DNA from 3 places in the Rahnella sp. Larv3_ips genome. Region 3 is predicted to be linked to each of the others. Evidence: predicted binding sites of a transcription regulator. Region 3 holds the regulator's gene; each other region holds the start of a gene.

Region 1 (10,837 bases), on a different contig from region 3:
AGACCAGCAGAAATCAGGGTATTCAGCCGCCATTTTCTGCGCCTCACCACTTTCCTGCGCAGACGTACCTGTGATCAACATACCGCTCAGACCGGCGGCTCGCGCTCTTTCCACCACCTGCGGGCGATCTTTATCAAACTGATTACTGGTGAGGTTTATGCCAATTTCAAACATACATTGTCCTGAAACAGAAACCGCCCTGCTGGGCGGTTTCTGTTTTATATCGAAATAATCAAAGAGACTTACTCAGCCTGATCCGGATCGTTCTCTTTATCGACATCAGCGCGACGACGTCCGCCTACGTAGAAACGGGCAAAGAACACGCCGATTTCAAACAGCAGATACATCGGAATAGCCAGCAGCGTCTGAGAGAAGACATCCGGCGGCGTTAACAACATCCCGACCACAAACGCCCCGACCAGCACATACGGACGTTTCTTTTTCAGGTCTTCCGGTGTCGTCACACCACTCCAGCACAGTAAAACGATGGCAATCGGCACTTCAAATGAGACGCCAAACGCCATGAACAACGCCATCACGAAATCGAGATAGTTGTTGATGTCAGTCGCAATCTGCACGCCAGCCGGTGCGGTTTTCGCAAAAAAAGCAAACGCCAGCGGAAACACCACGAAGTAAGCAAAAGCCACACCGAGGTAAAATAATGCAGAACTGGAGAACAATAACGGCATCATCAGACGGCGTTCATGCTTGTACAGCGCGGGAGCAACGAATGCCCACACCTGATACAAAATGAACGGCGCGGAAACAAATACCGAGACAATCATGGTCAGCTTGATTGGCGTAAAGAACGGTGATGCTACGTCAGTAGCAATCATGCTCGCACCCAAAGGCATTTGCTCAATCAACGGTGAAGCCACCAGCTGATAGATGTCATTGGCAAAATAAACCAGACATAAAAACACCACTAAAATACAGACAATGGCGTTCAGTAGACGCTTACGCAGCTCAATCAGATGGCTGATAAGCGGTTGAGTATCTTCAACAGCCATGTTTAGCGCTCGCCTGTCGGTTTAGTGAGTGAAACCGGTGTTTCCGGCGCAGAAGGTTCAGCCACCGGTGCGTCAACGGCAACCGGTTTGGTCACGGGCGCAGAGGCAACGGAAGAGTCAGCGACAGGCGATTGTGCCGCCGCTGCCTGCACTTCAGCCTGTGCTGCCGCAGCATGGGCCGTCTTATTTGAAGCCAGAGCCGCATCCACCGCACTCAGTGGCGCAGCAGCCGGTGCTGAGGCCACGTTGTCAGCCGTGGCCGGCGAAATACCGGCATCATGGTGGGCTTCGGCATCATCGATCACAGGATTGTGGATAGTGTTGCCTTCCGCTTTCGCTTCTTCCATCGCTTTATCGGCAGGATTGAGCCCTGAATTGATAGATTGCTTCATGGATTCAGCCGCTTCTTTCAGCTCATCCATGGAGGCTTTGATTTCCGGCGTGAGATTCTTCAGACCCGCCTCTTCGGCTTTCTTCAGGCTATCCTGCAATTCCTGAAGTTTCAGCTCCTGCGACAGCTCGCTTTGTACTGACGCGGCCATCGCCCGAAGCGTGCGGATCCAGCCTGCTACTGTTCTGACTGCTACAGGTAAACGCTCCGGCCCGAGAACAACCAGGCCAATCACCAATACCAGCAGCAGTTCACTAAATCCAATATCGAACACGGTTTATACCTGCTCTTTGTTTTGGCTCTTGGTGTCTTCTGCTTTAGCGTCCGGCTTGCCCTCGATAGACCTGGCAGCGAAATCAGCATCAGTTGGCGTAATGTCAGCGTCTTTATTTGCTTTTGACTGGCTATCATCTTCACTCATGGCTTTTTTGAAGCCTTTGATGGAAGCCCCCAGATCAGCACCCAGACCACGCAGTTTCTTAGTACCGAACAGCAGTACCACAATCACAACGAGAATCAGGATCTTAGTAATACTAATACCACCCATTATTTTCACCTCAAATAGGAAGGAACGACATTCATTGCCGTCCGCAAACGGCATTCAATTTTAAAACATGTTTTAGCTGGCGCGTCGCCAGCCAATCAGCCAGGAAACCGCGCCCGCGGTCATCAGGCAAGCCGGATAAATCTCGACGTTGCCTAACAGCAAAAGGGTGCCGCTTAATAACAACGTCGCCCCTATCCCCAAAAGATAACGAGACTGACCCTGACGGGAGTTCTGGTTGTGCATTTGGGAGGAAAGCTTTTCGATGTTGTACTGCAACAGCTTGTGCTGTTGCAGGCTCTGATAAACCAGATCGGGTAATTCAGGCAGTTTCTCAACCCAGAATGGCGCGCGCTCTTTCAGTGCGCGGATCATTGCCGGCAGACCTACCTGATCACGTACCCAGCTTTCCAGGAAAGGTTTCGCCGTTGTCCACAAATCCAGCTGCGGATAAAGCTGACGCCCCAGACCTTCTACATACAACAGTGTTTTTTGCAGCAACACCAGTTGAGGCTGGACTTCCATATTAAAGCGGCGCGCGGTATTAAACAGATTTAACAACACGTTACCGAAGGAAATCTCTGCAAGCGGCTTTTCAAAAATCGGCTCGCATACTGTCCGGATAGCAAATTCAAAGTCTTCAACATTGGTATCGCGCGGAACCCAACCGGAATCAACATGCAGTTCAGCCACTTTGCGATAATCGCGATTGAAGAAAGCGATGAAATTTTCAGCCAGATAGCGCTTATCTTCTTTGTTCAACGAACCAACTATGCCGCAATCGATACCTATGTAGCAAGGATCTTCAGGCGTTTCGTAGCTGACGAAAATGTTACCGGGATGCATGTCAGCATGGAAGAAACTGTCGCGAAAAACCTGGGTAAAGAAGACCTGAACACCACGCTCCGCCAGTAATTTCATGTTGGTGCCCTGTTTTTTCAGCGCCTCAACATCCGAAACAGGAATTCCGTAGATGCGTTCCATCACCATCAGACGCTCGCTGCAGTAGTCCGGATACACTTCCGGCACATACAGCATCGGGCTGCCTTCAAAATTACGACGCAGCTGAATGGCATTGGCCGCTTCACGCAGCAGGTTCAGCTCATCAAGCAACGTTTTTTCATATTCGCGAACCACTTCACGCGGACGCAAACGGCGACCATCCGGCAGCAGAAGCGGCACCCAACCGGCAAGGCGCGACATCAGACGGATATCTGCTTTGATGGTCGGTAAAATATCCGGGCGGATCACCTTCAGAACGACAGGTTTGCCATTCTCTTTGAGCACCGCGGTATGCACCTGAGCAATCGAGGCGGAAGCCAGCGGCGTCTGATCAAATTCATCGAACCAGTTTTCCAGCGGGCCGCCCAACGCGGTATCAATTTGCTTACGTGCCAGCGCGCCATCAAAAGGAGGAACGTGATCCTGAAGCAGAGCAAGCTGGTCGGCAATATGAGGCGGGAAAAGATCGCGACGTGTAGACATCATCTGGCCGAACTTGATCCAAACCGGACCTAATTCTTCCAGCGCAAGACGCATACGCTCACCCAGCGGCTTTTCTTTATGACGATTTGGTAACCAGAAAAACAGATAACGGCCCATGCGCAGCGGCAACGTCAAACGGATTTTAGGGATGAGTTCGTCAAGGCCGTAGATGAGAAACATGCGGATAATCAAGTATAAACGTCGCATTTCCCTTGGCGTCACGGTTTGCCCTCCAGTTTTTCGATACGTTTCTCCAGTGTATCCAGCTCGCCTGCCAATGCGGAGACTTCATCACTAAACCACACCACTTCCAGCGGACCGGGAGCCATTTTCCACTCTTCAGTCAGCGTCTGCGCGACGTAGTTTTGCTGATGTTTAAGCCCTTTTTGCAGGAAACGGAAACTGCCCTGCACCGCCTGGCTCACTCCCTGAGCAGCAATATCACCGATATAAGGTGCCAGGAATTCCGCTGGTTCCCACTCGGCCATATCCAGCAACGCAACCAGTTGCTGCACCACAGAAATATCGCCTTCGACCACCAGCTCACCGCTGCGCATGAGTGGCGATAACTGCTGGCGATCGCGCAGCTTATGCAACACGGAGAGTGTTGAGGTGACGGTGCAATCTGCCACGCCATCCCATTGCCCGAGGACATCAATTTTTTGCTCACTGAAGACAAACGTCAGCGGGGTACTCAGTTCCTGCAATTCAACACGCAGAACTTTACCTGCCAGACGCGTCCGCGCCGCCTTCATGCTGCGATCTCTGAAAAGCAGGTAATTAAGCGGCGTCTCGATAGCGGCAGTCAGTAGCGGCGTTAACAACATCGGCATACTCATATCAGAATTTGAAACCCCGGTGCAGCGCCACAATACCCCCGGTGAGATTGTGATAAATCACATTCTCAAAACCGGCGTCGCCCATCATGCCCTTCAGCGTTTCCTGATCGGGGTGCATGCGGATAGATTCAGCGAGATAACGATAGCTTTCGGCATCTTGTGCAACCAGTTCGCCAATGCGCGGCAAAATGTGGAAGGAATAGGTGTCATAGGCTTTGCTCAGCGGTTTCAGCTGAGGTTTGGAGAATTCCAGCACCAGTAAACGGCCACCCGGCTTAAGCACGCGGAACATCGAACGCAACGCTTTCTCTTTTTCGGTCACGTTACGCAAACCGAAAGAAATGGTGATGCAATCGAAGTAATTATCAGGGAAAGGCAGCGCTTCGGCGTTAGCCTGAACGTAGCTGACGTTACCCACAATGCCGAGGTTACGCAGTTTTTCGCGTCCCATTTTCAGCATGGAATCATTGATATCTGCCAGAACAACTTCGCCCGTCTCGCCGACCAGCCGGGAGAACTTCGCGGTCAGATCACCGGTACCGCCTGCCAGATCCAGTACGCGCTGACCACGGCGGACACCGCTGCAATCAATGGTGAAGCGTTTCCAGATACGATGAATACCGAAAGACATCAGGTCATTCATCAGGTCATATTTTGCCGCAACGGAATGGAAGACATCTGCCACCATTCCCTGCTTGTCATCTTTAGCTACCGTGCGAAAACCGAAATGCGTAGTTTCCTGCGTCTGCTTTTCCATTTTATTTGCCTGCTTTTTCAGTCGAACTCTTGGGGAGAAGTGTATCAGAACCCGTTAGAAAGCCCCATCACCGATGCTGATTCAACATATTGCAAAGATTCATCATTTGAATCATAAAATCGGTCAAAACGAGTGCCCGGTGGCTAAGCATGATCACTCATGCGGGTTCAACGTCTGTTCTTCTTGCGCATCAGAAGTCTCGGGCAGAGATGCGGTATCCTCAGGCTCGTTTTCCGCTCTGGCTATCTCAGCCAGAGAGGGGCTAATAGGCCGTTTAACTTCAACGCCCAGCGCGCGAAAACTTTCCACCTGCCCGATGAGATTACCACGCCCTTGCGAGAGTTTATTCATCGCAGAGCGATAACTGCCCTGCGCTTTGTCCAGACTTTGCCCCATCGATTCCATATCGTCGACGAAAAGGCGCAGTTTGTCATACAGGCGCGCCGCGCGATCGGCGATACGTTTTGCGTTCTGGCTTTGATGCTCGTAGCGCCACAAATTGCTGATGGTACGTAATGCCACCAGCAGCGTCGTCGGGCTGACAAGCATAATGTTGTGCCGGAGTGCTTCGCTGATCAATTCGGGCTCCCGGTCGATGGCCAGCAGAAACGCAGGCTCGACGGGGATAAACATCAGGACATAATCGAGGCTGCGCAAGCCGGGAAGCTGCTGATAATCTTTGCGCCCCAGCAAACGGATATGCCCGCGAACCGACGCGATATGCTCGTTGAGCGCCACTTCCCGTTCGCCATCATCTTCACTGTTGAAGTAACGCTCATAAGCCACCAGCGTCATTTTGGCGTCAATCACGACGTCTTTGTTCTGCGGCAAACGCACAACAACGTCAGGCTGCATCCGGCTGTTACTGTCAACCTGCACGCTGACCTGCGTCTGATACTCATGCCCCTCACGCAACCCGGAGGCTTCAAGCACACGGCTGAGAACCACTTCGCCCCAGTTGCCCTGGGTTTTGTTATCGCCTTTCAGCGCTTTGGTCAGATTGACGGCTTCACGCGCCATCTCAACATTCAGCTGCTGCAGATTGCGGATTTCGTGCGCCAGCGTATGCCGTTCCCGCGCTTCCTGACCAAAGCTGTCCTGCACCTGACGGCGGAAACCATCCAGTTGCTCGCGCAACGGCAGCAAAAGTTTATCGAGGCTCTGTTTGTTCTGTTCATCAGCGCGGCGGCCGTTCTGCTCGAAGATGCGGTTCGCGAGATTTTCGAACTGGCTGCTCAGACGCTGCTCGCTGTTGATCAGCAGGCGCTGTTTATCTTCGGCGGCCATGCGGGTTTCATCCAGACGGGTGGAAACCTCACGCAACTCGGCTTCCTGCGCGCTGTTGATTTCACGCTGCGCGCGCAGCTCCTGATTCAATTGTTCGCACTCGTTTTGCCAGTGCGCCAGCAACTGCAATTTTTCCTGACTGGCCGCCTGCAGGCTGTGAAGCTTGCGCAGTTCCAGTTCTGCTTCCCGGATTTGCTGCAATGAGAACTGCCGGTCACTTTTGACCGTTTCGTTTTCTGCTCTCACCTGTTCCAGCGATTGCTCCAGAAGACGGCGCTGAGTCTCGAACTCAGTTTGCTGTTGTTGCTGACGTAAACTGGCCACCAGCCAGCCCACAACTAAGCCGATTAACCCCGCGCCCAGGGCAGTCAGAATGCTGATATCCACACGTTTTCCCTCTTCAAATCATCTGCGGTCACGGTAATAGCAGGCTGTATGGATGTCCAGTCTATTTTCTGTTGCATCGCGCCTTTGCGGGATGCCTTCCAGAATGGAATTTCTCTGCATTTCCCCCCTTGCGACGGCCAAAGGCAGAGCGCAGGATTTACAACCAGCGGCTCAGCCATTGGATACCAAACGCACCCGGCGCAAGAATGCCGAAGGCCCAGATCAACGCCGAGCTGACGTTGGCAATCTGGAAATACTTTTGTGGCATACCGCAAATTCCGGCGACCAGTGGAACCACGGCGCGAAGCGGGCCAAAGAAACGGCCGATGAATGCACCCGGCATGCCCCATTTATCAAAAAAGGCATGGCCGCGAACTAACATTTGCGGATGGCGGGAGAATGGCCAGAAATTACCAACGCGATCCTGGTAATGGGAACCGACCCAGTAGGAGAGCCAGTCGCCGAAGAACGCCCCGGCTGCCGCTGCCGCCCAAATGGGCCAGAAAGGAATGCCGGTTTCGCCAATCAGTGCGCCGAGCCCGAGCAAAATGAAGGTTGCCGGAAGCAGCAATGACAGGAAAGCGAGCGACTCACCGAACGCCAGAAAGAAAACAATCGGCGCAGCCCATACCTGATGAGCGCGGATGAAAGTGGTGGTGTAATCAAGAATGTCGTTAACAGTCAAAAATGCAGTTCCTTTTTTCATGAAAGCGGAGACGGAATGAAAGACAGTATTCCAGATTCACTATTAACATGACCTTAACAGATCACCGGCAATGGGCAAAAAAATGGGCCGCCAGAGGCAGCCCATCAGGGTGATATCTTGTTTGAGAACGGTAAAATCAGACCAGGCGGCGGGCGGCTTCTACCACGATCTTAACCGCGTGGCTTTCTGTCTTTTTCATGGTTTCTGCATCAGGAATTTCCTGCTGCGTACGGTTCACAATGACACCGGCAACCATACCTGCACGCAGGCCCTGGCTTGCACACATGGTCAGCAGGGTGGCAGATTCCATTTCATAGTTCATGACGCCCATTTCCTGCCACTCTTTCATCGATTCTTTAAAGCGACGAACCACGCGGCCAGAGTAAGTATCATAACGCTCCTGGCCCGGGTAGAAGGTGTCAGAAGACGCGGTCACGCCGATGTGAGTTTGTGCACCCACGGATTCAGCCGCAGCAACCAGCGCAGTGGTACAGGCGAAATCGGCCACTGCCGGGAATTCCATCGGTGCAAAGTGCAGGCTCGCGCCATCAAGGCGAACGGCGGCGGTGGTGACCAGCACATCGCCCACACTGATGTGTGGCTGGATGGCACCGGTAGTACCGACGCGCAGGAAGGTACGGATGCCGAGCTGTGCCAGTTCCTCAACCGCGATAGAGGTGGAAGGACCCCCGATACCGGTTGAGCAGACAATCACAGATTTGCCGTCAAGCTCAGCGCGCCATGAGGTAAATTCGCGGTGGGAAGCCAGGCGAACCGGGTTCTCCATCAGTTTGGCAATCTTCTCAACGCGCTCAGGGTCGCCGGGTACAATCGCCAGCGTCGCGCCGTTTAAATCTTTTTTGGCCAGGCCAAGATGGAAAACTTCAGGCTGAGACATAACAAACTCCTCTGTGTGTAAGGTCATAAATTGGCAGGAGGAACACCCGGCAACTGTACTGAACATTGTGACGTTATTTCGTGATGGCCGTCACTATGATGTAACAACAAGAATAACGCATACATTTAATTTGTGATGACAGTCACAAATAACAGCGCAAAAGACGAATTTTTAAACGGTCTGTTTTCGTGGCAGGCATAAAAAAGCAGGCATTGCCTTATAACAAGGCTCTGCCTGCCGGGTGCGGGTTAACCTGTCAGGCAGGAACAGAATCTGCCGCAGCGCTGCGTGACCAGATCCGGTGTTTCGCTAAGTTTTTCACAAAGGCTTTCAGCAAGGCACCTTCCGCTTTTTCGCCTTCAATGATCCCCTCTTCCGCCACATCATCTTTAAGCCCCAGCAATGATTTGAAGCGTCGCGCATCACCGCTCAGGCCAATAACTTTCAGATGCTTATAGGCTTCAAGGACGTAATGCCGCGCATCCCCACTCATCAGCAATGCGTCGATATGCCCGTGCGGCACAATCACTGCGTCAACCGTGATCGACGGCGAACCGGCAAACGTGGCATCAATCGGCAATGTCGAACCATCATCGGCCGTGACCGTGCCTAAATGGCTGGCCAGCAGTTTAGGGTGAACGCCAACGGCCTGAAGCGCCTGCAAGGTTTCCAGCACATCCGCTGCATTGACACCGTCACCTAATAACAGCGCAACCTGGCGCCCTTTGATCACGCCTTTGCCACTGGCATACAGGCTGAGAGAAGGATCGCTTTCCAGACCATTTACCGGTTTTGGCGGTTTGATTTTCAGCGTGTCCGGCGAAAGCGTAATGCCGACATTTTTCGCCACTTGTTGGGCCAGAGACTGATCGACGCGGGCCAGTAAATCAACAACACGTTCGCGGATGTAAGGCCGCACAACTTTGGATAACTCAAACGAGAAAGCGCCTGCGATATGCTCCTGCTCCACCGGCGTCTGACTTAGCCAGAACAGGCGCGGCTGCGCATAAAACTCGGCAAACGATTCACTGCGCTGGCGGACTTTTTCCGCATCAATGCGTTCAGGATAGCTTTCAAACCCGCCGCCCGATGCTGCCGGAGGGGTTTCTCTCGGCCAGTTATTGTTAATGGAATTCGGCTCATAGTTCGCCGGATTGGTATCAACATCCTGGCGGTGCATGCCGTCACGCTGGAAATTGTGGTACGGACAGGTTGGCCGGTTAATCGGAATTTCGTGGAAATTTGGCCCGCCCAGACGGCTGATTTGCGTATCGGTATACGAAAAAAGCCGCCCCTGCAACAACGGATCATTAGTGAAATCAATGCCCGGTACGACGTGGCCGGGGTGGAAGGCGACCTGCTCGGTTTCGGCAAAGTAGTTGTCCGGGTTACGGTTTAGCACCATCTTGCCAATAAGCTGCACCGGCACCAGTTTTTCCGGGATCAGTTTGGTCGGGTCGAGCAAATCAAAATCATATTTGAATTCGTCTTCTTCCGGGATCAGCTGAACACCCAACTCATACTCAGGATAATCACCGGCTTCAATGGCTTCCCATAAGTCACGGCGATGGAAATCCGCATCTTTACCGGCCAGTTTCTGCGCTTCATCCCACAGCAACGACGCTTTACCTGCCAGTGGCTTCCAGTGGAAACGGACAAACGTGGATTTTCCCTTCGCATTCACAAAACGGAAAGTGTGGATCCCGAAGCCTTCCATCGTGCGATAGCTGCGCGGGATCCCCCGATCGGACATTGCCCAGAACACGTTATGCAGCGTTTCAGGTTGCAGCGAGACGTAATCCCAGAAGGAATCGTGCGCGCTGGCCCCCTGCGGGATTTCGTTGTGGGGTTCAGGTTTCACCGCATGCACAAAGTCCGGAAACTTGTGGGCATCCTGAATGAAGAATACCGGCGTGTTATTGCCGACCAGATCGTAAATGCCTTCATCGGTATAAAACTTGGTGGCCCAGCCGCGAATATCGCGGACAGAATCCGCAGAGCCGCGTGATCCCTGCACGGTAGAAAAACGCACAAACACGGGGGTTTGTTTTTTCGGATCAGAGAGGAAACTGGCTTTGGTGACAGATTTCATACTGCGGTACGGCTGAAAATAGCCATGTGCCGCAGCGCCACGGGCATGAACGATACGTTCGGGAATACGCTCGTGGTCAAAATGCGTGATTTTCTCGCGAAGAATAAAATCTTCCAGCAGCGTCGGACCACGGCTTCCGGCTTTCAGCGAGTTTTGATCATCAGAGATTTTCGTCCCCTGATTGGTGGTCAGCGGCTGCTTCTCACCATTTTTACGATGCCGCTCCAGCGCATCGAGTTTGGCATTGGTGTTTTGCGGGCTTTTCGCGCTGCCGGAGGCCGTGGGCTCTTTGCCCGGTGGCGTCGGTTGTGGCGATGGCTGATAAGCACTGTCGGCAGGTGCCAGATCACCCAGACCGGGTTGTGTGGATTTAATGCCCGTGGCGGGGGCGCTGCTTACCGGTTTTGACTCACTCTTTTTGGACACTTTTGAAGGTAATTT
Region 2 (10,837 bases), on a different contig from region 3:
TTGATGGTATTTGTTTTTTATAGTCAGGAAATAAGGGAAAAAATGTTCAATTTTATCAGCAATATGAAGGTAGGCGCTCGTCTGGGCGCCGCCTTCGGTCTGGTTGTTTTGTTATTAATCATCGTCAGCGTTACCGCCATCACCAAAATAAGCAGCATTAACGACGCCGTAGAACAAATTATCGGCGATCGCTATGTCAAAGTGCGTCTGGCTTTTGATGTTCGTGACAGCGTCAATTCACAGATTAAATTCCTGCGCGGCATTGTTATTGATATTAAAAACCCTGAGCAAAATAAAAATCGTTATTTGCAGCTTGATAGCGCAACTCAGGAAACGAATTCCTCAATGAATAAAATTGCCGCGATCCAGAGCACGGTGACCGGGAAACAAAAAATTCAGGTGTTGCAAAAGGCCGGTGAAACGTTCGAAACCGCCAAGCAGGAGCTGATCGCACTGACCCGCGCCGGGGATGTGGACGGCGCCAACGAATACGTGTTGCGTAAACTGACCACCTCGCAAAATGCGTTCTTAGACCTGGCGAACGCGTTCGCGAATTCACAGGACCAACAACTGCGTGCCGAAGGCAAACAGGCCGTCGCAGAGGGCGCAACGGCCATTCAGCTGACGCTTATCTTCTCCGTCATCGCCGTTCTGCTGGCGATGATCATGGGCTATTTCCTCACCCGTTCCATTACCCGCCCGCTGGGCACGGCGGTGCAGGTGGCGGAAAGTGTCGCCGCCGGGGATCTGACCACGGACATCCGCGTGACCTCCACCGATGAAACCGGCCAGCTGATGCAGGGGCTGAAAAATATGAATGAAAACCTGCTCAGGATCGTCACCGAAGTGCGTTCGGGTACGCAGGCCATCAGCAGTGCGTCCAGTCAGATTGCAGCGGGTAACCTGGATCTCTCTTCCCGCACCGAACAGCAGGCCAGCTCGCTGGAAGAAACCGCGTCGGCCATGGAAGAAATGACCGCCACCGTGAAACAGAACGCCGACAACGCGCGTCAGGCGAATCAGCTTGCCGCGAAGGCGTCGCGTGTTGCCGTCGAAGGCGGGGAAGTGGTCGGGCAGGTGGTCAGCACGATGGAAGGCATTAACGTTTCCTCACGCAAAATTGTCGATATCATTTCTGTGATTGACGGCATCGCTTTCCAGACCAACATTCTGGCGCTGAACGCCGCGGTAGAAGCCGCCCGCGCGGGTGAGCAGGGGCGTGGATTTGCGGTGGTGGCCTCGGAAGTTCGCAACCTCGCGCAGCGCTCTGCCTCTGCGGCAAAAGAGATCAAAGTGCTGATCGACGATTCTGTGTCGAAAGTCGATAACGGCACGCAACTGGTGGCGAAAGCCGGTGCCACCATGGCGGAAGTGGTGTCCAGCGTGAAGAACGTGACGGATATCGTCGGTGAAATCTCTATCGCCAGCCATGAGCAAAGCACGGGGATCGAAGAGATCAACAAAGCCATCACCCAAATGGACGAAGTGACGCAGCAGAACGCCGCGTTAGTGCAGGAAGCCTCGTCGGCGGCGTATTCCCTGAACGAGCAGGCCGAGCGTCTGGCGGAGTCCATCAGCATCTTTAAAGTCAGTGCGGCGGGAGTGAACACACCGGTGCGTCAGACGCCGCCGTTGAAAAGATCGGCGCTGCTGTCTCACCGCATGAATTCTCCGCTGGACAAAGGTGATGAAGGTTCCTGGGAGACGTTTTAATTCCGGGTTGATCGTCTCTTTCCGATAAACCTCTGACGCCAGCCCACGGGCGTCAGAGGTTGCTCAGCCTCTGTTTCTTATTCCGATAGCCGCTTTTTCTCCCGCTGAAAACCTCTTTCATTGATCCCGCCGTATAATGCGCGCCATTAAAAATACGCATCAAAAATTTAAATGTATGATGTCAGCGTTACCCATTGTTGATATACTGTACATAATTACAGTATAAGGAGTGAAATCATGGCTGTTGAAACAAAATTTGTGGTGGTCAGAAAAGGTGAAGAAAAAATGACATTTGCCAATAAGAAAGAAGCAGACGCCTACGACAAAATGCTCGACATGGCAGATACTTTTACTGACTGGCTGTTACAGAGCAATATTGAAATCGACGAAGCGCTGGCGGAAACCATCGCCATGCACCTCGCCGAGCAGAAAGACGCCGTTCAGCACATCCTGCGCACCAGTAAACTGCCTGAAACGGAAAGTGCCCCGGCGAACGTCGCAGCTCAATCAGACGTGACGGAAGAGGCTGATGCACAAGACGAGCATACCGAAGACGCGCAAATGGAAGAACAGCCGGAAGAAGCGGTAAAAACCAAAAAGGTACGCGCCGTCAAAGCGGCCTGATGACCTGACGATAACGCCCTGATCGCGGTTTCCCGCTGTCAGGGCGTTTTTGCGTGGGCAGGCGGGCGACGCGCACTGACACCGGGATCGGATCAGGAACACATCTCTATACAGAAACCATAATTGTCCGCGTTATGTAACGCGTATTGCGGATCTTTATCGCGTAAGTTTTTTGCCTCGTGGGCATATTTCTCGGCAGAGTAGTTGCCCGTTTTCCGGTTGGTGCCAATCACCAGATGAGAAAGCTCGTGTGCCAACGCAATAATCTGCACGCCGTTGTTATTCCGGTTTTTCATCAGATATTTCACCCGGTCATTGGTCTGTGCGGTACAGAATTTCCTGGTTAAATAAATGGCGGGAACACGTAAAGGATCATCGAGACGCCGGGAATAAGTATACGCAATCGCGGTGGGAATATTGGCAAGGGGATCAAAAGCAATCGTCAATGGCTTGGTTGAATTAACGAAGTTCTGTAATAACGTCAGCCTGGCCAGAAGTTCCGGTGACGACTCCATGTGTTTTCCAAACCAGCTTTGTCGCGCCCAGCGCGCTCTGGCGGTATCCTGAGTGCAATATTGCAGGCCTGCCACCACCGCATTCCATGCCTGCATAATCACTTCCCGCGGGGCGATATGTTCAATGACATCGTGGGTAATATGAGGAGTCATAAAAACCTTAATTATGTGAAGCGATCCCGCCTCGTTATCTGAATGGACGAGTAGCATACCTTTTTATTCAGGCTGTTATTAGCCGGGCGGAGTTAATTCGTTATTCCGGAGGGCGTTATTTCATAATGATTTTCCAGGCTGGCGGAAATAAGCTAATAAGTATTTATGCCATCAATTGTTTTTAATTCATATATTCTAATTTCAAATGTATTTTTTCATTATTACGGGCGCGGCATCACGGCAATGCTTTTTCGCGCTCACCCGGCCTCTGTGGGTAAACCCACGAAAATCCTCATAAAAAACAAGCATAACATCGCCCTGCGGGGGTAAACTGTCTGCGTTCATGAACTGACTTCATGAGTGCCACCTTCTGCCGCCATGCTTTTTAAGGAATACGCCATGCTAAAAGAAAACTTCAATGAGCTTCAGGTCTTTCTGGTCGTTGCCAGAGAGAGAAGTTTTACCAAAGCAGCGGGTAAACTGGGCGTCTCGCAGTCAGCGTTAAGCCATGCGATTAAAGGGCTGGAAGAGCGGTTAAACCTTCGTCTTCTCACCCGTACCACCCGCAGCGTCGCCCCGACGGAAGCGGGAGAGAGCATTATTGCCTGTCTTGAGCCACGCCTTGCCGATCTTGAGCAGGAACTTGACACCCTTCTTCAGAGCAACCGCGCCCCGTCCGGCAATATCAGGATTTCTGCGGGTGAACATGCCGCCCAAACTCTGCTGTGGCCAAAGCTAAAACCGTTCTTGTGGGAATACCCGGAAATTAATGTCGAACTGGTGGTCGATAACGGCTTCGTAAATATCGTCGATGGCCGGTTCGATGCCGGGGTTCGTCTGGGCGAGAGTGTGGATAAGGACATGGTGGCGGTCAAAATGGGGGGAGACATGCGCATGGTGGTGGTCGGCGCACCGTCGTATTTCAGCGATTACGGCACCCCGCGTACGCCGCATGAATTGCAGGATCACCGGTGTATTAACATGCGGCTGCCTACTGCCGGAGGCATATATCACTGGGAGTTTGAAAAAGAGGGCAAGCCGTTGCGCGTGAGGGTCGAAGGGCAGCTGATTTTCAATCATCTGGCTGAAAGAATTGATGCCGTGTTGTCCGGATTTGGTATTGCCTGTGTGCCGGAAGATTTGGTGGCAGAAGCGGTTAAATCGGGAGCCCTGATCCAGATCCTCGACGAATGGTGCCCGTCATTCCCGGGCTATTACCTGTATTACCCGAGCCGCAAGCAGCACCCACCGGCTTTCGCACTGATGATTGATGCGCTGCGTTACAAAGAATGAATGACCGGCGGAATCTGCGAGAAACCGCCGGTCAGATGGCTTAACGCCCGACCCGCGCCTGCAATGCCGCCGGATAGCGCTCGCCGGTAATGTTGACCGAGTCCAGAGCCTGCGAGATTTTTTGCAAATCATCCGGTGAGAGCACCACGTCGGCTGCGGCCATGTTCTCTTCCAGACGATGCAGCTTAGTGGTGCCGGGGATAGGAACAATCCACGGTTTTTGCGCCAGTAACCAGGCCAGTGCAATTTGCGCGGAGGTAACGTGTTTTTCTGCCGCCAGTCCGGACAGCAAGACCGTCAGGTGTTCATTGGCCTCAAGCGCTTCAGCGGCAAAACGTGGCACTATGCTGCGGAAATCATCCTCGCCAAAGGTGGTACCCGTTTTGATGGCCCCGGTCAAAAAGCCTTTCCCTAACGGGCTGAACGGCACGAAGCCAATGCCCAGTTCTTCAAGCGTCGGTAAAATCTCTTGCTCAGGCTGACGCCACCACATGGAGTATTCACTTTGCAGTGCCGTCACCGGCTGAACCGCATGAGCCCGGCGAATGGTTTCAACACCCGCTTCGGACAACCCGAAATGCTTCACTTTCCCTTCGGCAATCAGGTCTTTTACCGCCCCAGCCACCTCTTCAATCGGTACGTCAGGATCGACACGGTGCTGATAAAGCAGATCGATAACATCCGTTTTCAACCGACGCAGTGAACCTTCAACCGCCTGACGAATATGCTCCGGGCGGCTGTTTAAATTCTGCTGTTTATTATCGTCGCCAAAGGTGAAGCCAAACTTGGTTGCAATAACGACCCGGTCGCGAAACGGTTTTAAGGCTTCCCCGACGACATCTTCATTCAGATAAGGGCCATACACTTCGGCGGTATCAAAAAATGTCACGCCGCGCTCAACGGCGGCACGGATTAACGCGACAGCCTCGCGGGTATCTGTCGCCGGGCCGTAGCCGTGGCTCAACCCCATACACCCCAGGCCGAGCGCTGAGACTTCAAGCCCTGAATTACCGAGATAGCGTTTTTGCATTGTTCAGTTCCTCACGATTTAGGTGAATCACAGGCGATGACATATCGCGGTGATGAATGAAGAGTAGCGTTAATCCATTAATAAATAATGGCGTGTAAACGGATAGACTCTATGAACTGAGTTCATGAATAGGGCGTTCAGCTGACAATAACGTCATGCCGGGCACGCATGGCTGAGACTACATGGCGTCTGCCAGAGCAGGGTGCGGAAAGCGTTGCTATGCGAAAAAGGCGCTGATTATCTTTTTAGTGAGATCAAGCTGATAGTCTTGCGAACGAGAGGAGCGGGGGTTTATCCACGCCGGGAGCATTGATCTGAAAATCTCATCAACTATACTGTATATAAACACAGTAATTGATGTGAGAACCCCTTATGATGCTTTACAAGATAGCCACGCGGCAGCAAAAAACGAATATTCCTTTGTATTTAAACAATATTTCAGCAGGTTTCCCCAGCCCGGCTGCCGACTATGTGGAGAAAGGGATCGATCTGGTGGCACATCTGATCGCCCATCCTTCCTCTACGTATGTGCTTAAGGTGTCCGGGGATTCTATGCGGGACGCGGCGATTATCGATGGTTCCATGCTGCTGGTCGATTTCAGCCTCAAGCCTGCCCACAATGATATTGTTGTGGCCAGCCTCGATGGGGAATTCACCGTCAAAAGGCTGATGCTTCATCCTTTTCCTCATCTGCGCGCTGAAAATCCGGCTTATGCGCCGATCCCTCTGAATGAGGACCGAGAAGTCGAGATTGTCGGCGTGGTGACAACTGTTATCAGCATGATGCATCGCAATGTACGCACTCGCTGATGTGAACTCGTTTTACGCGAGCTGCGAAGTGGCCTGGCGGCCCGATCTGCAAGGCAGACCCGTCGTGGTGCTTTCCAACAATGACGGCTGCGTGATCGCACTGTCTGCGGAAGCGAAAGCGCTCAACATAAAAATGGGCGCGCCATACTTCAAACAAAAAGCCATTTTTCAGCAACATAACGTGGTGGTGTTCAGCAGTAACTATGAACTTTACGGAGATATGAGCCAGCGCGTGATGGATACGCTCGAGCAGATCTGTCCACAGATTGAAATTTATAGCATTGATGAAGCCTTTCTCGATCTTCGCGAGTTACCTCACAACACGGATTTGCACGCATTTGGCAAAAAGATACGGCAGACCGTGGGGCAGCATACCCGCCTGAAGATCGGCGTCGGCATCGCGCCGACCAAAACGCTGGCAAAACTCGCCAATTATGCTGCCAAAAAGTGGACTCAGTCCGAGGGCGTGATTGATCTGTCTGATCCCGCACGCCAGCGTAAACTGATGGCGCTTCTGCCCGTTGACGAGGTGTGGGGCATCGGGCGAAGGACATCAAAAAAACTGCATGATGCCGGTATCGATAAAGCCCTCAAACTGGCCGAATGCGACCTGGGATACATCAGGAAAAACTTTAGCGTGGTGATGGAAAGGACCGTGCGTGAACTGCGCGGAGAACCCTGTCTCGGATTTGAAGAATTTGCACCGGCTAAACAGCAAATTGTGTGTTCGCGCTCTTTCGGCACTCGGGTCAGCGCCTATCAGGAGATGCGCGAAGCCATCTGTTTTCACGCCAGCCGCGCGGCTGAAAAACTGCGTGGCGAGCATCAGTTTTGCCGGCAAATCTGCGTATTTATTAAAACCAGCCCTTTCGACAACGGCGGCATTTATTACGGCAACCTCGCCAATACCCGGCTGATGACGCCGACGCAGGATACCCGCGACATTATCTCAGCGGCGTTACGCTGCCTGGATAACGTCTGGAAAGAGGGCTACCGCTACCAAAAAGCGGGCGTGATGCTGGGTGACTTTTTCAGCCAGGGTGTGGCCCAGCTGCATTTGTTCGATGAGTCTCCGCCCCGGCCCAACAGCGATGCACTGATGACACTTTTTGATGACATCAATAAGAAAAGCAAAGGCACGCTGTGGTTTGCCGGGCAGGGCACCGACCGGCGCTGGCAGATGAAGCGCGACATGCTTTCACCGGCCTGGACCACCCGCTGGAGCGATGTGCCGATCGTGCGTGCGTGATGCGGGTGCAGCGGCCAGACGGGAAGCCTGGCCGCTGAGAAAAGTCCCGTTACGCCAGTTTCTAAAACTTCTCAATAACCTCAGCTTAACTGGATAAAAAAACACGTCAGGTACCACTGTCTGCATGAGGGTATTTGCAGATTTACTGCATCAGTGACAGGTCGAATTGCTTAAAAGTATCTCTTACTCTTTTGAATTACTTGATATTTAGCACAGCTTAATCGCATGTAAGTATTTGTGCTTTGCTCATTTCAAGCACGCGTTGTTACTATGCACTCCGTTAAGCAAACGCTCTAAAACAAAGTTAAAACCCAGCGAGCAGACTCTGCTACGCTTCACAATGAAATTCTTTGGTTTTGGACGTTTTTTTAACTACATCGAACAGGGGTTTGAGACGGCATATGGTGAATAAAGAATTTATTTCTAATATCCAAAAAATGCATGGTTTTGATTTAAATCTCCTGTTGGTTTTTGAAGTCGTGTTTACCTACAAAAGCGTCACGAAAGCCGCACAAGTTCTTAATGTGAGTCCTTCCGCGATCAGTCAGTCGCTGACCAGACTCCGCGATTTCTTCTCTGACGCATTGTTTATCCGTAGCGGAAACGGGTTAGATGCGACAAAAACCGCAAAAGACTTGCACGTGCATTTGAACACGAACTTCAACCTTCAGCAGTTATTGGGAAGTTTGAACGATTTTTCCAACGTCATGGCAAAGAAAAAAATAGTTATTCATGCCACGCCTTATGTTGCATTGAGATTATTGCCTGCCATTTATACCGCAGTGGATAATGCAGGGCTGAATTGTGAAATTGTTCATATCAGTGCGGATTTAACCGAGAACAGCGCTGAAGATATTTTGACATACAGAAAGGCGGATATTGTATTTGATATAAAGCAAAATTATTCGTTCGCTACGATTTCAAAACATCTTTTGACTGAAAAGGCTGTGCCTATTTGCAGAAAGAATCACCCGCGATTAGGAACGACATTAAGTCCGGAAGAGATGCAATTTGAGAAGTCTACGTTCCTGAACGTAAACTCTGATGGGCTTAAGAAAACCCAGGCTGATATTCAGAATTATTTTAGTAGTCGCAATTTTTTGTTCAGCAGCGGCTCGATGTTCGTGAATGCCAGCATTGTTGAAACCTCGGATATTGTGAGTTTTGTTCCTAAATGGTTTGCGGATAAATTTGCAACCAGCTTTAATTTTAAAGTACTCGAGTGTTTATATGAGCCTGAGCCAGTAGATTTTTATATGATATATAATAAAAAATCACTTGATGACAGTCATTTTGTAGAGCTTTTAGAAATAACCGATAGATGTAAAGAATCAAACGTATGGAACCCTGCGCAGTAAAGGAACTACTTCAAATAGTCGTTAATTACTGAAGGAATTAATCTATCGTCATTGCACGATAGATCCTTCTGTTATTCAACTCGTAAATCAATCGGCAATCACTATCTTCTGTTTTGCTATCTTATTCTGTTTTATTACAGAAGGCATGTCAGCAAAAAAACAGAATAGGATCGGAATCAAATGAAAAGAAAATGTGAAAAAGTCTTTATATTAAAAAAACTATATAAAGAGTTGTCGTCTGCTTGTAAATCAATGCAGCACAACAATATGAATAATGCCTTTACTGGTTCTGAAAACATAACCCGTAATACTCTGATCAGTATTCTGGGTGGCGGCGCATTGCTTTTGGGCGGCTCTGCCTATGGTGCATCTGCCGACTGGACCGGTGCGGCTGATGACAACTGGAGTGAAGCATCAAACTGGTCATTATCATTGGTGCCAAATAGCGCAGGGACCAGTGTTAACTTTATTAATAATGATGCTGTTAAGATTGATGGAAAAACAGTTTCCCTCGGAACGTCCACCAACACGATTGGCTCGCTTTCCATTGCGTCAACCGACATTTCCGCTATGTCGAATTTTGGCATTTCCGGCGGCACACTGAATTTCGATAATCTCGGCTCTGACTCGCTGATTTCTCTCCTGGACAGTATTAACGCGACGATTGATTCGAAAATCACCACCAGCAACAACCTGAATATTACCAATGACAGCACCTACGGCGCAAAACTTACGCTGAATGGGACGATTAATGGCGGCGGGAAAAAATTAACATTTGAAGATGGAACAAATAACAAGATCATTGTTAATGGGGCAATAACTAATGCCTCTTCCGTTAATAAAGAGGGTGTGGGTAGCCTGGCTTTAAATGGCGCGAACTCCTTCAATGGTCAGTTTAATTTCAATGCCGGTACCGTTGCTGTGGGTAATAATTCCGCATTCGGAAATGCCATCATTGTTTTAGCCGACGGTGGCGATCAAGAATTCGATGTTTCATCCGGCAGTCGTACCCTTAGCAACCAGGTTACGCTTAATGACGGATTCAGCGTTGCCGGCGTAGGTAAAACGCTCAAATTAAATGCTAATGAAATCGCCACGCTGACAAAAGACTTAAATCTGGAAGCCGGTAATGGCGCAACATTAGATTTCGGATCTAATTTCGCATTGCAGGGTAGCAGTGCCATCAACAAAACCGACAAAGGCACCCTGGTACTTGAATCAAAAAATAACACCTTCTCCGGTGGCCTGAACATTCAACAAGGCGCTGTCGGCACTGGCACAGTTTCCGATACCTTAACGATTGGTAATGCCAGTGGCACCAATCATATGCTCGGCACCGGCGATATTGACGTTTCGAGCGCATCTTCAATTCTGAATATTAATACCTCTGCAACAGGCAATGTCGATTTTGCAGGCAGTACCACCAAAATAACAGATGGTGCGACGATTAATGTGTTGGGCGGAGGTACGACTACATTATCTGGCGGTACTATTGATTTTGGTAATAGTGCAACCAAAGGAAGCCTTCACTCCAGCGGCTCAGTTGTTTTGGGCAATACCACTTTACTTAATAGTGGTGGCGTAATTCTGGATGTAGGGAAAGACCTGACGATATTGTCAGGTTCTACCAGTGTGCAATCCGGAATAGGCATCACTATGGATTCCGCCTCAGCACAGAACATTAACGGTACGGGTGCCATTACAGGCGTCGGGGCGTTGACGAAGTCAGGAAAAGGCACCCTGACTGTGCAAAGCGGAATAACCGATTTGGGCCTTCTGTCGCTCACTGCGTTAGACGGAACTCTGGATCTGGGCACCGCTACGATAGCCACCTCTACCGTCAATTTAGGCGGCGGTACGCTTGTCATGCATCAGGCTGATCAGATTTCACCGTGGATGGATCTCAATTTAGTTCAGGACACTGATTCAACACTGAATTTTAACGGCTATGATCAACACTTCACCGGCGTAAACAGCGGCAATAACAGTTCACTGACCGTCAATATGGGCGGTACAGGTGGAAGTTCCAACCTGGTTGCTTTGGGTACGCTTTCCGGTGCAAGCGATGCACTGCGTATCGGTGGCTGGGAAG
Region 3 (10,837 bases):
TTCGCACGGACGAGGCTCGCCAGACCGCATTGCGGATTCTTATTCAGCCGGTGCGCCCGGCTCAGCGCCGCATCAGCAAACGCCAGCACCTGACTGAAATTCGCCTGATTGTAGCTGAGCGTAGCCAGCGCCAGATTGCAGCGGTAATCCAGTGGATCCAGTTCCACCCCGCGCCGGTAATAATTCACCGCTCCCTGGCTGGCATGGTTGTATTGCTCAAGATGCTGGCCGATAAACCAGGCTTCGTCGGCAGAAGTGATGTCCTGCGCGGGCAATGGCGCGCTGGCAGGCGACGGTAACGGCGTTTCACTGGCCTGATGCTCCAGATAGGACAACAGTTCATGCCCCTGCTCATCGCGCAAACGCAGCCGCAGGCGCGACGGGAATTCTCCGCTCAGTTCGCCCTGAAGCACGTCGCCCGGCTGCAAAGTGATGTCCTTTTCCAGCAGAATTTGCGTGCCATCCTCAGAAGCAATCTCAATTCGCGCGGCCATTAACGGGCTGACGGCGTAAATGCCCCACGCCAGTGTTTGCCCGTGACGTTCAAGTTTGATCACCGCCTGCTCAGAGGCATTCTGCACCGTGCCAAGGTCGCTGTAAGGCAGGAAGTTCTGAACGAAACACTTCTCCTCGTAAGCATCCAGCCAGGTGAAATCCGGCTGATTGTCGGTGAATACGCCGGTCATCAGCTCGATGTAAGGCCCGTTGTTATCGGTCAGGTTGCGATCCCACGCGCGGCCGAAATCGCAGTTGCCCCAGGTCCACTGCTTTTTGCCCGGCGATACGTGATGGTCAGCGATATGCAGCAATCCGCCCTGCTGATCGTGGTCATACGCGCCGACGAAGTCATAGTCAGACTTATCGGCCATGTAGGACGTCGGGACAGGAATGTTTTTGTAGCGCGAGATATCCACGCCCGCCGAATAATCCACTTTGTAGTAGGTGCCGGTGGCGATCGGGAAGGAAGACACATCGCGTTTACCGTGGTCGAAAACGGCGGTGACATCGGGCGGAAATACGCTCTGATGACCGTCTCCGCCGGTGACTGCCGGATTGGCCCACCACAGGAAATGGCGTGGCGTCGGGTTGCCGTTGTAAATTTTGGCACTGATTTCCAGCAGCGCTTTATCGGGAAAGAGGGTAAAACCGGTCATGACCTGCAGGCCGCGCATCGGTTCCACTTCGCCCATCCAAACGGTTTGAGCGCCGTTATCGTGCGCCTGTACGGTGAAATCCACCGGCATAAAAGTGGTCGGACGGTGATGCTGCGGCCAGTTAAATTCGATACCGCCTGAAATCCACGGCCCGAGTAAGCCGACCAGCGCGGGTTTCACGACGTCGTTGTAGTAGACAAAATCACGCTGTTTGATTTTGTCCCAGGCGCGGTGAACACGGCCACCCAGTTCCGGTAACAGCATGATTTTTAGATAATCATTTTCCAGATACAGCGCCTGATAGGTTTTCATGACCTTTTCACCGGTCAGCGTATCCGTCACGCCGTACGGATAGACCGCACCGGAAGAGCCCTGATAAACCCGGTGCGCCAGAAACATCGGGTGCGTGTCCTGCTTTCCTGTCAGCCAGGTCGGCAGTTCGACCGCTTCCTGCCAGACTTTTACTGCTGTGCTCATGATTTCCCCTCAGTACGCCAGTCTGAAATATCAATTCCGGGATTCTACGCAGCGTACCGGGGCGGGGAATTTGCTACGGTCACGCAATTCAGTAAACGGGGTTGAGTAAATGTCCGAGGTCGGGTTGAATAATCTGCGGCTGCGCCAGTTCAATAAACAGGTGCTGATGACGCCGCTGTACCGAGAGAAAAATGCCAGTAAATCCACGCTTGCCAGGCTTTCCCGTCTGTCGATCCCGGCGGTCAGCAAGATCCTCGACGATCTGCAACGTGACGGATTGATCATCCACAGTCCGGTGAATTTACACACGCGCGGGCTGGGTGGCGGCAGTTATCAGATAGCCACCGACGGCAGCGCCGTGCTGTGCCTGAATATCACGCCTTACCGCATCGAAAGTATTCTGGTCAGCAGGCTGGTTTTGCCGCTGAGTGGATATCAGATGACGGAAATTTCAGTCAAAACGCCGGATGCGCTGCTGGCGCAAATCGAAGCCTGCTTTCATCAGTACCGGAAAAATTATCCCGGCCTGAAAATCCGGCTGGCGCTGGCGATCCACGGTCAGGTCAATCCGACCACCGGCGTGTCACAGCGGATGCCGCAGGCGCCCTGGACCGGTGAAATTGAGATTAAATATCTGCTGGAAGAAAAGCTGCAAACCGACATCCTGATGGATAATGATTGCATCATGCTTGCGCTGGCGGAGAAATGGCAAAATACTAATAATCATCAGGATTTTTGCGTGATCAATGTCGATTACGGCATTGGTTCCTCTTTCGTAATCAACGACAAAATCTATCGCGGCAATCTGTTTGGCAGCGGACAGATTGGCCATACCATCGTTGATCCTCACGGTGACCGCTGCGCCTGCGGGCGGTATGGTTGCCTCGAAACACTGGCGTCATTGTCGGCATTAAAGAAAAAAGCACGTCTGCTCGAGCCTGCGGACTCTTTCATCCGCACGCCCTCAACGCAGGAACTGATCGACCGCTATCATCAGGGCGAAAGCGCCATTTGCGAACAGGTGATGGAAGGCGCCCGCGCACTGGGATTGAGCCTGTATAACTTCCTCAACATTCTGAATATCAATCACATTTATCTTTATGGTCGCAGTTGCGGTTTTGGTGATGCCTGGCTGAAAACCGTCTGCGCACAAAGCGGCCTGAATCCTTTTGACCGTACCGATCATGTCAAAACTCAGGCAACGCATATTGCACCGGGCACGCTGAGCCGGGAGCAGCAAATTATGGGCATTGGCTATCTGTATGTGGAAAAGGCACTGGACGCGATGGCAGGCTGAACGGCGCATAATTCGTCGATTTGGCCGAAGCATGATAAAATCAATGATGGCCGCATGATGTGGCTTATCGACCCCCATCTGCGCTCAGAGAACGTTGCTATGACCCTGAATAATCCGGAAAAATTACTTTCACAAGCTGAAGAACTTTGCCAGCAGCGCAATGTTCGCCTTACCCCGCAGCGGCTGGAAGTACTGCGTCTGATGGCGCAACAACCCGGTGCGATCAGCGCCTATGATTTACTGGATCTGTTGCGTGTCAGCGAGCCACAGGCTAAACCGCCCACCGTTTACCGGGCGCTGGATTTCCTGCTGGAACAGGGCTTTATTCATCGGGTCGAGTCAGCCAACAGTTATGTGCTGTGCCACCATTTCGAAGAGCCGAGCCACACCTCTGCGCTGTTTATCTGCGACCGCTGCGGGCTGGTAACCGAAAAAACCACTGACGGCATCGAAGAACGCTTAGCGAAACTGGCACTGGATTCGGGTTTTGAACTGCGTCATTCCGTGGTCGAAGCGCATGGCTTGTGCGGCGACTGCAAAGTCGTTGAAACCTGCGAAAGCCACGATCACTGCGATCACGATCATTCAATTGTGGTGAAGAAACGCTGACGGGTCGGGTTTAAAGCGGAAGGTCATTAGCGGGTGAAATGTTCAGGTGAAGGATGTTTTGCACAAATTTGTACAGTGAAGCAGTTGGGTACATCCGTGTACCCGTATCCTGAAGCGTTCCGGGTAGGAGCAGCTAAATCTCAGGATACGTCACTGACACGCGAGGGGGAGTCGCGCTTTACCAGTGATATTTGTTGCTTGATTCCCAATCTTTGAGCTCTTTTTCGGCCTGATCTTTCTGATAGCCGTAACGCTCCTGAATCTTCCCTACCAGCTGATCGCGTTTACCTTCAACGACAGTCAGGTCATCATCGGTCAGCTTGCCCCATTTTTCTTTTACTTTGCCTTTAAACTGCTTCCAGTTACCGTCGGCTTGGTCCTTATTCATAAAATATCTCCTGTTACCTTAGGGTTGTGGAGCTGCGGATTACCGCTGCAGCTCGGGCTTAACACTTTAAAGGTTAGTAGAGAATTTCGATTTATCCTGCCATCGGAGGGATAAAAACCATTATTAGGATTATTCCAAAGCACGATATAACGGCAACCCGCGATTACCCACCGTTTGAAAAGCCCGCTAATTCAGTGAACTGACGATGAAAACCAGCTGTCGCGCTGCCAGTAGCGGTGCCATATCCAGCCCAGTGCAATACCACGTAATCCGAGGAACACCGTCAGCGCCAGCCAAAGCGCGTGGTTACCCAATATCGGCAAAGTGAACAGCGTCAGCCCGTACCCCAGCGCAGCAACCGCCATACTGTTACGCATATCCCTTCCGCGCGTGGCGCCGATAAACATCCCGTCGAGCAGGTAACACCACACCGCCACCAGCGGCAGAACAATCTGCCAGCCAAGATAACGATCGGCCAGCTGGCGCAGCTCCGGTAATGACGTCAGCGCATTGATAATCTGTTCACCGGTCAGCGCGTATATCAGTGCAAATGCCAGAGCGACCAGCCCGGCCTGACGGCATGCGGCACGCCAGACATTGAGCAATTTTTCGCGATTGCGGGCACCAAACGCCTCACCTGAATGGGCTTCAATGGCGTAAGCAAAACCGTCGAGCGCAAAAGCGGTGAAGGTCAGAAGATTCATCAACACGGCATTGACCGCCACAATCTGGCTGCCCAGACGCGCACCCAGAATGGTCAGTGAGGCAAAGCACAGCTGAAGAAGCAGTGAGCGCAGCATAATGTCGCGGTTAAGACTTAACAGCCGCCGCAGATCACCGCGCCAGGCAGAGGTTAACAGCGCAGGACTGATGCCCCGGCGCTGCATCACGCGCCAGACCAAAAACAATCCGATAAACAGCGTGAAATATTCTGAGCAGGCCGTGGCCGTGGCGGCACCACGGACATTCCAGCCAAGCCCTATCACCAGCCAAAGATCCAACACGATATTGAGCAGATTACCGGCAATCAGCAGCATTACCGGCCCACGCACGTACTGGATACCAAGCAGCCAACCCAAAATCACCAGATTTGCCAGAGACGCGGGGGCACTGTACCAGCGGATCTCCAGAAAAAGCCGCGCCTGTTCAAGCACAGACTGGCTCCCGCCGACGATGTGAAAAGCGCCTTCCATCAGGGGATGGCGGAAAAGCAAAATCACCACACCGGCGAGCACGGCCAGAAGAAAGGGTTGTACGAACGCGCGGGCCAGCAACAGGTTGTCTTGCGCACCGAGCGCCTGAGCGGTCATGCCGGTGGTACTCATGCGCAGAAAGAGCAGCATCATAAACAGGAAGGTGGTGATCATCGAACCGACCGCAACGCCGCCAAGATAGTCGGGGCTGTCGAGATGACCGATCACTGCCGTATCCACTAACCCCAGCAACGGCACGGTGATATTAGAAAAAATCATCGGTAGCGCGAGCATCCAGAGGGCTTTATCGGTCGGGCTCAAAAAGGTGTGTTTTAGCTTTTGCAGAAGGGAATGTTGTTGCATAGAGAATCTCATGCCGGAGGTTCGGGATATGCCTGTAAATGACATCGCCCCGAGAGGGGCGACGAGATGAAACGTTAAAGCTTAGCGGTATGTCAGAGGCGGCTCACGACCCGCAAATCAAAAACATGACCCTTTGGATCAACAATTTGACCCAGTCATTCGAGTTACATCAAGGCGGCAACTGAACGAACGCCGGGAGCATACGCAAGTATGTGACCAGGGTTCGGGAAGGCAGCCAACGCAGAGATAGCCCGAAGTACGAAGGTTAAATCCAGTCGCCGTTGCGAATGACGCCTACGGCCAACCCTTCAATACTGAAATTCTGCTCACGTAAATCCACCACGATAGGCTGGAACTCGCTGTTTTCCGGCAATAACTGCACCACGCTGCCCTGTTTTTTCAGGCGTTTCACGGTGACTTCATCATCAATACGGGCTACGACAACCTGACCATTACGCACGTCCTGCGTTTTATGAACAGCCAGTAAATCGCCGTCGAGGATACCGATATCACGCATCGACATACCGCTGACACGCAGCAGGAAATCGGCGCTCGGCTTAAACATCGCCGGATCAACCTGATAATGCCCTTCGATATGTTGCTGAGCGAGCAGAGGTTCACCGGCGGCAACGCGGCCGATCAGCGGTAAACCTTCTTCTTCTTCCATCAGCAGACGAATACCGCGTGACGCGCCGGAAACAATCTCGATCACGCCTTTACGTGCCAGCGCTTTCAGATGTTCTTCCGCAGCATTCGGGGAACGGAACCCAAGACGAGCGGCAATCTCCGCGCGGGTTGGTGGCATACCCGTGGTGGAGATATGATCGCGAATCAGGTCATAGACCTCTTGTTGTCTGGTCGTTAAAGCTTTCATTCCGCCCCCTGGTTGTTTATACAGTCTAGCTGTGAGTATATACAGCTAAACGGGCAATGAAAACCTAAGATTGAATAAAAACAGTGCATAAGCACGATTACTGGAAGACAGATTCCAAATCAGAACCATCGCGGCCAAAAGATGCTGACCCAGACAAAAATCGCCAATATGATGGTCAGCAGCACGGCAGCCGAGCCAATATCTTTTGCACGGCCAGAAAGAACGTGGAACTCAGGTCCGATGCGGTCAATCGCACATTCCACGGCGCTGTTGAGCAGTTCGACCACGCAAACCAGCACCACTGAGCCGATAAGTAAGATGCGTTCAATGCTGCTGACATCGAACCAGAAAGAGAGAAAAATTAACGGGATAGCAGCGCTGGCTTCCTGACGAAAGGCAGCTTCATTCTGCCACGCCGCTTTCAGCCCTTTCCATGAGTAACCGGCTGCTTTATAAATTCGGGTAAATCCAGTGACTTGGTTCGCCATTCTGTTACTGATCCTTGAGGGGTTGTCCTTCGGGTGTTTGATGCATTTTAGCGGTTTAATGGTATCTCATCACCACAGATCTCATTTGAGCTTTCTGGTATCCTTGCGGCGAAATGGCTAACAAGAGGCTTCACGTTTTTATGTCAGGTTGGCGTAGACTTTATTACACATTATTGAATTTACCGCTTTCGATGCTGGTAAAGAGCAAAGTCATACCTACAGATCCGGTTACCGAGTTGCACTTAGACCCGACGCGCCCGATCCTGTACGTATTACCTTATAACTCCAAAGCAGATTTGCTGACCCTGCGTGCGCAGTGTCTCGCCCAGAATTTGCCCGATCCCCTGATCCCGCTGGATATCGACGGAACGCTGCTGCCAAGCCACGTGTTTATCGCGGAAGGCCCGCGCGTGTTCTCGTATTACACGCCGAAGCAGGAATCCGTAAAGCTGTTCCATGACTATCTGGACCTGCACCGCAATAACCCGGAATTAGACATTCAGATGTTGCCGGTCTCGGTGATGTTCGGCCGGGCACCAGGCCGTGAAGGTCAGGACACGCCGCATCTGCGCGTGCTGAACGGGATCCAGAAATTCTTCGCCGTATTGTGGCTGGGCCGCGACAGCTTTGTCCGTTTCTCCAATACCGTTTCGTTGCGCTACATGGCGACCGAGCACGGGACGGATAAAACCATCGCACAGAAACTGGCCCGCGTGGCGCGTATGCACTTCTCCCGTCTGCGTCTGGCGGCCGTCGGTCCTCGTCTTCCTGCCCGTCAGGATTTGTTCAATAAGCTGCTGGCCTCTAAAGCCATCGAAAAAGCGATTGAAGACGAAGCGCGTAGCAAGAAAATTTCTCACGAAAAAGCCCAGCAAAACGCTATCGCACTGATGGAAGAAATTGCCGCAAACTTCTCTTATGAAGCCGTGCGCCTTTCTGACCGCGTGCTGAGCTGGACGTGGAACCGCCTGTATAAGGGCATCAACGTCAACAATGCCGAGCGCGTCCGCCAGTTAGCGCAAGACGGACAGGAAATCGTGTATGTGCCCTGCCACCGCAGCCACATGGATTACCTGCTGTTGTCTTACGTGCTTTATCACCAGGGGCTGGTGCCGCCGCACATTGCTGCCGGTATCAATCTGAATTTCTGGCCAGCCGGCCCGATTTTCCGCCGTCTGGGCGCGTTCTTCATTCGCCGTACCTTTAAAGGCAACAAACTGTATTCGACCGTTTTCCGCGAATATCTGGGCGAACTGTTTAGCCGGGGTTACTCGGTGGAATACTTTGTCGAAGGGGGCCGTTCACGCACCGGACGCCTGCTGGAGCCAAAAACAGGTACGCTGGCAATGACCATTCAGGCCATGCTGCGCGGCGGTTCACGTCCGATTACGTTAGTGCCGATTTACATCGGTTACGAGCACGTGATGGAAGTGGGCACTTACGCCAAAGAGTTGCGCGGCGCGACGAAAGAAAAAGAGAGCCTGACCCAGATGCTCAATGGCCTGCGTAAATTGCGCAACCTCGGCCAGGGTTATGTGAACTTCGGCGAGCCGCTGCATCTGACCACTTACCTGAACCAGAACGTACCAACCTGGCGTGAAGCGATCGACCCTATCGAAGCGCAACGTCCGAGCTGGCTGACGCCAACGGTGCAGGATCTGGCTGAGCAGATTATGGTGCGTATCAACAATTCAGCGGCGGCTAACGCCATGAACCTGTGTTGTACCGCGCTGCTGGCATCGCGTCAGCGCTCACTGACCCGCGAACAGCTGACCGAACAGATCGACTGTTATCTGCAATTGCTGCGCAATGTGCCGTATAACGCGGATTCGACCGTGCCTGATCTGACCGCTAATCAGTTGCTCGATCACGCGCTGAACATGAACAAGTTCCAGGTCGAAAAAGATAACATTGGCGACATCATCGTTCTGCCGCGGGAACAGGCCGTGCTGATGACGTATTACCGCAACAACATCCATCATATGCTGGTGTTGCCGTCGCTGATTTCGAGCATTGTGATGCACCATCGTCAGGTTAGCCGCGCGGAATTACTGCGTCAGGTTGAGCTGATTTATCCGATGCTGAAAGCTGAACTGTTTATGCATTTCGACAAAGCCGAACTGCCGCAGGTGCTGGATGTGCTGACGCTTGAGCTGGCACGTCAGCAGATTATTCATCTGGAAGATGATGAGTTATCGCTTAACCCGGCGCGTATCCGCACGCTGCAACTGCTGGCTGCGGGTGTGCGTGAAACGCTGCAACGTTATGCGATCACCTTCTCGCTGCTCACCACGAATCCCAGCATCAACCGTGGTGCGCTGGAAAAAGAGAGCCGGATTATGGCTCAGCGCCTGTCAGTGTTGCACGGCATCAATGCCCCTGAGTTCTTCGATAAAGCCGTCTTCTCGACGCTGGTCGGCACTCTGCGCGCAGAAGGCTATATCAGCGATAGCGGGGATGCGATTCAGGAACAAACGCGTGAGATTTACATCATGCTGAGTGACCTGATGACGCCGGATATCAAACTCACTATCGAGAGCGCCGGTATGCCTTCAGAGCTGCCACAGCCAACGGAACCTCCGGCTGAGCCTAAGATGGATGTGCGCGACACTGACCACTGATCGCCCGCAGTAACGCGATGAATGGCAGAAAACAAAACGCCCGGACTCTGTAAAAGTCCGGGCGTTTTTTTATGCGCGCTCTGCTGGCTGAAAACTTAGAAAGTGAACGCCTGAAGGCTCATCAGAATACCGAGGAACAGCACCAGGCCCACGTAGTTATTCTGGCGGAAGGCCAGAAAACAGGCGTCACGCTCACGTTTAGCAATCAACTTTTGCTGATGGACAAACAGCGCAGCGGCCAGCAGCAGCGACCAGTAGAATGGCGCGCCAAGCTCTGAAAGATGCCCGACAACGGCCATCAGAACCAGCGTCGCCAGTTGCAGCAATCCGATAATCAGCGTGTCAAAACGACCAAAGAGAATTGCCGTGGATTTCACACCGATCTTCACATCATCATCGCGATCAACCATCGCATATTGCGTGTCGTAGGCCACCGTCCAGCAGATATTCGCCAGGAACAATAACCAGCAGCTCAGCGGCAGCGTCTCACTGACGGCGGCGTACCCCATAGGGATCGCCCAGCCAAAAGCCGCACCCAATACAAACTGCGGTAAATGGCTGACACGCTTCATGAACGGATACACCCACGCCAGCGCCAGCCCGGCCAGAGATAACAATATCGTCATGCGGTTAAGCAGCAGAACCAGCAGGAAAGACACCAGCACCAGCCCGACAAACAACATTTTGGCCTGCGTACTGCTGATAGTCCCGCTCGGCAGCGGGCGGTTGGCAGTGCGTTTGACGTGGCCGTCGATTTTGCGATCGGCGTAATCATTCACCACACAGCCGGCGGCGCGCATGAAGAAGACCCCCAGCACAAACACCACGAGAATTTTAGCCGAAGGCATGCCGCCACCGGCCAGCCACAGCGCCCACAACGTCGGCCACAGCAGCAACAGCGAACCGATGGGCTTATCAATACGCATCAGACGGCAATAATCACGCCAGGTACCCTGCGGCATACTTGCGGACACTCTCTGTTCTCCTTGTTGATTAGTTTGGGTCATGTCCCGCTCACTTTGCCCTCTGGGCGGTGAACCGGCGAATCTGGCAGGAAGATTTCCGTCAGCAGCAGCGGTTTATCAGAAAGGCGCAGACGCGAGCGGCGCGCCCACAGATCGCCCTGCTCACTCTGTAACTGCCCGAGATGAATGTAATCACGGGTCAGATTATTGCCGCTAAACAGGTAGCGACCAAGCGGCACGGTGCCGAGATCAACCAGCGCCAAATCCGGCCCGGTCAGTGTCTCTTCGGGGATCACGGTGCGTCCGAGTAACCACGGCTCGGCATCACCGAACAACACAATTTCCCGAACCCAGTAACGGGCGCTTTCCGGGAGTTGCTGCGCTTCACTTTCGCCAAGCTCCGCGCGG

Evidence for each region. The regulator LexA, encoded in region 3, represses DNA repair genes until DNA is damaged. The targets are predictions, from matches to a motif close to TNCTGTATGTACATACAGNA.
Region 1: the regulator LexA is predicted to act here: its motif matches at 6,743-6,762, upstream of rmuC (DNA recombination protein RmuC).
Region 2: the regulator LexA is predicted to act here: its motif matches at 1,917-1,936, upstream of ED901_RS17090 (YebG family protein).

Annotation. Positions count from the first base shown of each region.
Region 1 is NZ_MJIB01000013.1:122,296-133,132, reverse strand. Features, by position in the region: gene tatD (3'-5' ssDNA/RNA exonuclease TatD) at 1-174, opposite strand, end outside; gene tatC (Sec-independent protein translocase subunit TatC) at 243-1,010, opposite strand; gene tatB (Sec-independent protein translocase protein TatB) at 1,013-1,675, opposite strand; gene tatA (twin-arginine translocase TatA/TatE family subunit) at 1,679-1,948, opposite strand; gene ubiB (ubiquinone biosynthesis regulatory protein kinase UbiB) at 2,021-3,652, opposite strand; gene ED901_RS16460 (SCP2 domain-containing protein) at 3,649-4,257, opposite strand; gene ubiE (bifunctional demethylmenaquinone methyltransferase/2-methoxy-6-polyprenyl-1,4-benzoquinol methylase UbiE) at 4,271-5,026, opposite strand; gene rmuC (DNA recombination protein RmuC) at 5,180-6,700, opposite strand; gene ED901_RS16445 (DedA family protein) at 6,858-7,406, opposite strand; gene udp (uridine phosphorylase) at 7,543-8,304, opposite strand; gene katE (catalase HPII) at 8,561-10,837, opposite strand, start outside.
Region 2 is NZ_MJIB01000014.1:88,017-98,853, forward strand. Features, by position in the region: gene ED901_RS17085 (methyl-accepting chemotaxis protein) at 43-1,713, shown strand; gene ED901_RS17090 (YebG family protein) at 1,951-2,337, shown strand; gene ED901_RS17095 (M35 family metallo-endopeptidase) at 2,430-3,062, opposite strand; gene ED901_RS17100 (LysR family transcriptional regulator) at 3,405-4,298, shown strand; gene ED901_RS17105 (aldo/keto reductase) at 4,339-5,328, opposite strand; gene umuD (translesion error-prone DNA polymerase V autoproteolytic subunit) at 5,701-6,138, shown strand; gene umuC (translesion error-prone DNA polymerase V subunit UmuC) at 6,122-7,387, shown strand; gene ED901_RS17120 (LysR family transcriptional regulator) at 7,789-8,745, shown strand; gene ED901_RS17125 (autotransporter-associated beta strand repeat-containing protein) at 9,013-10,837, shown strand, end outside.
Region 3 is NZ_MJIB01000003.1:506,888-517,724, forward strand. Features, by position in the region: gene ED901_RS02345 (DUF5107 domain-containing protein) at 1-1,631, opposite strand, end outside; gene ED901_RS02350 (ROK family transcriptional regulator) at 1,741-2,928, shown strand; gene zur (zinc uptake transcriptional repressor Zur) at 3,028-3,537, shown strand; gene ED901_RS02360 (CsbD family protein) at 3,716-3,925, opposite strand; gene dinF (MATE family efflux transporter DinF) at 4,117-5,481, opposite strand; gene lexA (transcriptional repressor LexA) at 5,747-6,355, opposite strand; gene ED901_RS02375 (diacylglycerol kinase) at 6,475-6,843, opposite strand; gene plsB (glycerol-3-phosphate 1-O-acyltransferase PlsB) at 6,984-9,464, shown strand; gene ubiA (4-hydroxybenzoate octaprenyltransferase) at 9,560-10,426, opposite strand; gene ubiC (chorismate lyase) at 10,468-10,837, opposite strand, start outside.